DNA from 2 places in the Clostridium thermobutyricum genome. Region 1 is predicted to be linked to the other one. Evidence: a T-box and tRNA genes for the amino acid it is inferred to sense, from the RefSeq annotation. Region 1 holds a T-box; the other holds one or more tRNA genes.
The links. A T-box is a leader RNA that pairs with one kind of tRNA and senses whether it is charged. The one in region 1 lies ahead of HMPREF1092_RS05480 (valine--tRNA ligase), so its partner is inferred to be a tRNA-Val.
Positions count from the first base shown of each region.

Region 1 (2,456 bases):
ATGCTGTTGGACTTGAAAAACAACCAGGATTTAAGATAACTCTTAAATTTGTTAAGAAAGCTCTTATGGCAATTATATACGGAGATTTATTCATGAGAGTTTTATATAAAACAAGACCTTATGAAAAAGTTAAAGGATCAGCAAATAAGTTATATGATAAATGGAATGAAATTGCAAAAGAAAATATAAGAAATGGTGGAAAAAAAGAATTTAATAATATTATCAGAGGAATAATAAAAGACTTTGATAATTTAGAATTATTAGACATTAAGAAGCCAAAAGTAGGAGTTGTTGGTGAGATTTTAGTTAAATACCACCCAACTGCAAATAATGATATTGTAAGCTTATTAGAAAGAGAAGGAGCAGAAGCAGTAGTTCCTGATTTACTTGATTTCTTCTTCTATTCAGCATATGATAGTGACTTTAAGCAAAAATTCCTAGGAACAGGAAAACTTGAAAGAAATATAAGTATGCTTGTTATGAAATATATGGATAGCTATAGAAAAGTTATGAAAGATGAACTTAATAAGAGTAAGAGATTTGAAGCACCTAGAGATATTAGGGATTTAGGAAAGCTTGCATCAGAAATACTTTCATTAGGACATCAAACTGGAGAAGGTTGGTTCTTAACAGGAGAAATGATAGAACTTATAGAATCAGGTTCAGAAAATATAGTTTGTATGCAACCATTTGGATGTCTTCCAAACCATGTAACTGGTAAAGGAATGATGAAGGCATTAAAAGCTAAATATCCACAAGCTAATATTGTTGCAGTTGACTATGATCCAGGAGCTTCAGAAGTAAACCAAGTAAATAGAATTAAACTTATGCTATCTGTAGCATTTAAGAAATTAAAAGAAGAAAAATAATATTTTTAGTAAAAAACAGAAATATTGACAAAAAGAAAATTATAATATAACATATTATATAAATTATAATTGTATAAAAAAAGGCTTAGAAAAAGAGGAGTAAGAATAAGAAATATTAAAGAGAGAAGGGATTAGGTGAGAGCCCTTTATAGGAATTATTCTGAAGGTAGCTTTGGAGCTTTCCTTGTGAAATTATAGTAGCTAGGAACGGTTGTAAATCGTTAATTAATTAAGTGCATAGAAAATAGTATAATTTTCTATGAATAAAGGTGGTACCACGAGCTTTCGTCCTTTCATAGGATGAAAGCTCTTTTTATTTTATAAAATTAGGAGGAATTTAAATGTCAGAAATAAATAACCTTCAAACTACTTATAGTCCTAAAGAGTTTGAAGATAGAATTTATAAAAATTGGGAAGAAAAAAAATATTTTACGCCAAAGGTAGATAAGAGTAAGAAACCTTATTCAATAGTTATGCCACCACCAAATATAACTGGTAAACTTCATTTAGGTCATGCACTTGATAATACACTTCAAGATATGCTTATAAGATTTAAAAGAATGCAAGGTTATTCAACTTTATGGTTACCAGGACAAGATCATGCTTCAATTGCAACAGAAGTTAAAGTTGAAAATGAACTTTTAAAGCAAGGTCTTAAAAAGAAAGAAATGGGTAGAGAAGCTTTCTTAGAAAAAGTTTGGGAATGGACAGATGAATATAGAGAAAGAATAAGAACTCAACTTAAAAAAATGGGTTGTTCTGCTGACTTTACAAGAGAAGCATTTACAATGGATGAGCATTTAGATAAAGCAGTAAAACATGTTTTCGTTAAGTTATATAATGAAGGACTTATATATCAAGGAAATAGAATAACAAACTGGTGTCCTAAGTGTCAAACTGCTCTTTCAGATGCAGAAATAGAATATGAAGAAAAAGAAGGACATTTTTGGCATATAAATTATCCTTTAGCTGATGGTTCAGGATATTTAGAAATAGCAACAACAAGACCAGAAACTTTACTAGGAGATACAGCAGTTGCAGTAAATCCAGCTGATGAAAGATTCAAGCATTTAATAGGAAAAACTCTTATACTTCCACTTGTAAATAGAGAAATTCCTATAGTTGGTGATGATTATGTTGATTTAGAATTTGGAACAGGAGCTGTAAAAATAACACCTGCTCATGATCCTAATGATTTCCAAGTAGGAAAGAGACATAACTTAGAAATTATAAGAGTTATGGATGATAAAGGAATAATAAATGAAAAAGGTCTAAAATATCAAGGTATGGATAGATATGAAGCTAGACGTGCTATGGTAAAAGATCTTGAAGATTTAGGACTTTTAGTTAAAGTTAAACCTCATACACATAATGTAGGAACACATGATAGATGCGGAACTGTTGTTGAGCCAATAATCTCAAAACAATGGTATGTAAAGATGGAAAGTCTTGCAAAACCAGCAATAGAAGTTGTAAAAAATAAAGAAACTAAGTTTATACCAGAAAGATTTGAAAAAACTTATTTTAACTGGATGGAAAACATTCAAGATTGGTGTATTTCAAGACAATTATGGTGGGGACATAGAA
Region 1 covers NZ_KB850956.1:1,190,748-1,193,203, forward strand. Annotated here, with positions in the region: gene HMPREF1092_RS05475 (2-hydroxyacyl-CoA dehydratase) at 1-869, shown strand, start outside; T-box leader at 947-1,165, shown strand; gene HMPREF1092_RS05480 (valine--tRNA ligase) at 1,211-2,456, shown strand, end outside.

Region 2 (2,456 bases), 1.6 Mb from region 1:
GAATTTTCTTACCAACACGATCAGTTCCTTCTATTATTGCTACATCTATACCATAATCTTTGGCTAGGATTGCTGACATAAGTCCAGAGGCTCCACCACCAACTATTATTAAATAGTGATAAATCATATTTAAATTTCTCCTTCATTTAAAATGTATTTAAATAAATTCTATCATAGTTAAGTAAATAAAAAATAATTAAAATCGTATTTATATCTATAAAAGAAAAATATTTTTCTTTTATAGATATAAAAAATATTATTTTAAATAAAGAAAGTTAGGTTTACTATGTAATTGAATGGCGTTAATATATAAATAAGTAGAAAAATAAATTATAAAAATCATTAGAAAAAAATATAATTAATAAAAAAATTTTTATACATAATAAAAAATAATGAAAAAGAACATAATAAAATTTATAAAAATTAAAGAAAAATAAAAAATGAGATAAGCCTTGTAAATACTAAGTTTACGAAGATTTTACATAATAAGATTAGTGTTAAAAATAATAAAAAAAAAATATTTTTTAAAAAAAGTGTTGACACTTAAAATGATTTTATGTAATATAGTCTATGTGGTCAGCGCGAAACAAATAAGAGCGCAGAACACAAATGAAATATGGCTCCTTGGTCAAGCGGTTAAGACACCACCCTTTCACGGTGGTATCAGGGGTTCGATTCCCCTAGGAGTCACCATTTTGGTCGCATAGCTCAGCTGGGAGAGCACCTGCCTTACAAGCAGGGGGTCACAGGTTCGATCCCTGTTGTGACCACCATTAAAATTATAATATGGCTCAGTAGCTCAGCTGGTTAGAGTGCCGGCCTGTCACGCCGGAGGTCGAGGGTTCGAGCCCCTTCTGAGTCGCCAATATAATTTTATAAAAAATTAAAACCAATTTGCTGGCATGGCTCAACGGTAGAGCAGCTGACTTGTAATCAGCAGGTTGTAGGTTCGATTCCTATTGCCAGCTCCAATTTAATATGGCTCCTTGGTCAAGCGGTTAAGACACCACCCTTTCACGGTGGTATCAGGGGTTCGATTCCCCTAGGAGTCACCAATTTTTGGTCGCATAGCTCAGCTGGGAGAGCACCTGCCTTACAAGCAGGGGGTCACAGGTTCGATCCCTGTTGTGACCACCATTAAAATTATAATACGGCTCAGTAGCTCAGCTGGTTAGAGTGCCGGCCTGTCACGCCGGAGGTCGAGGGTTCGAGCCCCTTCTGAGTCGCCAATATAATTTATAAAAATATTTTGACAATACTTATCAAAATGCAATTTGCTGGCATGGCTCAACGGTAGAGCAGCTGACTTGTAATCAGCAGGTTGTAGGTTCGATTCCTATTGCCAGCTCCAATTTAATATGGCTCCTTGGTCAAGCGGTTAAGACACCACCCTTTCACGGTGGTATCAGGGGTTCGATTCCCCTAGGAGTCACCAATTTTTAGGTCGCATAGCTCAGCTGGGAGAGCACCTGCCTTACAAGCAGGGGGTCACAGGTTCGATCCCTGTTGTGACCACCATTTTTTTTATATGGCTCAGTAGCTCAGCTGGTTAGAGTGCCGGCCTGTCACGCCGGAGGTCGAGGGTTCGAGCCCCTTCTGAGTCGCCAAAGAAGTAAGATTTAATCTTACTTCTTTTTTTATATAAAATATAAGATTTATTTACATATATAATTAAAGTGAAAAAAGTAAAATAGTAATAATATTTTATATATTTAATAAATATATAATTATAATTTGAAAAAATAAAAGCTATATAAATACTGAAATTTATATAGCTTAATTTTATATTTTAATCTAATTTTAGTTTTATATTTTATTCCTATTTTCTATTTCTCATATTTAATCTACGTTTTTTCTCTATTCTTAAATCATAAGTGTAAAATCTCATAAATTTAAAATTACCTATTAATCTTGAAGATGTACGCCTATCATAACGATCATCTAAATCATCTGCAACTAGATTTGTAGATATAAGCATTTTTTTTCCTAAAAGAAGTTTTTTATTAAGCAAATTAAAGAATTCAGTTTTTGAGAATTCTGTGATTTGTTCAGAACCTAAATCATCTATTATAAGTAAATCACAATTAGTAATTAAATCATCTAGATTTTGATTCTTATTAAATCTTATATCTGCTAAAATTCTTATAAGTTCATCGGCTGTTTTATAAACTACTAAATATCCTCTATCTAATAATTCTTTTGCTATACAATAGGATAGAAATGTTTTTCCTGTACCAGCAGCTCCAGAAAATAATAAATTTACGTCAGTTCTATTGAAGTTAGGAATATACTGAGAAACTATAAAATCATAGATTCTTTGCATATTTTCAAATGGCGTAAATTTTTGAGTTGGATAACTTGGATCTGTTTTATTTGGAAATAAACTTAAATCAAAATCATTAAAATTATATTTTGATAATATGCTTTGTAAATTAGAATCTTTATAATGAAGTTTT
Region 2 covers NZ_KB850956.1:2,824,024-2,826,479, forward strand. Annotated here, with positions in the region: gene HMPREF1092_RS13220 (BaiN/RdsA family NAD(P)/FAD-dependent oxidoreductase) at 1-127, opposite strand, end outside; tRNA gene HMPREF1092_RS13225 (tRNA-Glu) at 619-693, shown strand; tRNA gene HMPREF1092_RS13230 (tRNA-Val) at 698-773, shown strand; tRNA gene HMPREF1092_RS13235 (tRNA-Asp) at 789-865, shown strand; tRNA gene HMPREF1092_RS13240 (tRNA-Thr) at 897-971, shown strand; tRNA gene HMPREF1092_RS13245 (tRNA-Glu) at 981-1,055, shown strand; tRNA gene HMPREF1092_RS13250 (tRNA-Val) at 1,062-1,137, shown strand; tRNA gene HMPREF1092_RS13255 (tRNA-Asp) at 1,153-1,229, shown strand; tRNA gene HMPREF1092_RS13260 (tRNA-Thr) at 1,277-1,351, shown strand; tRNA gene HMPREF1092_RS13265 (tRNA-Glu) at 1,361-1,435, shown strand; tRNA gene HMPREF1092_RS13270 (tRNA-Val) at 1,443-1,518, shown strand; tRNA gene HMPREF1092_RS13275 (tRNA-Asp) at 1,531-1,607, shown strand; gene HMPREF1092_RS13280 (ATP-binding protein) at 1,820-2,456, opposite strand, start outside.
Region 2: it has a tRNA-Val gene. The T-box ahead of HMPREF1092_RS05480 (valine--tRNA ligase) is inferred to sense a tRNA for this amino acid. The anticodon was not compared.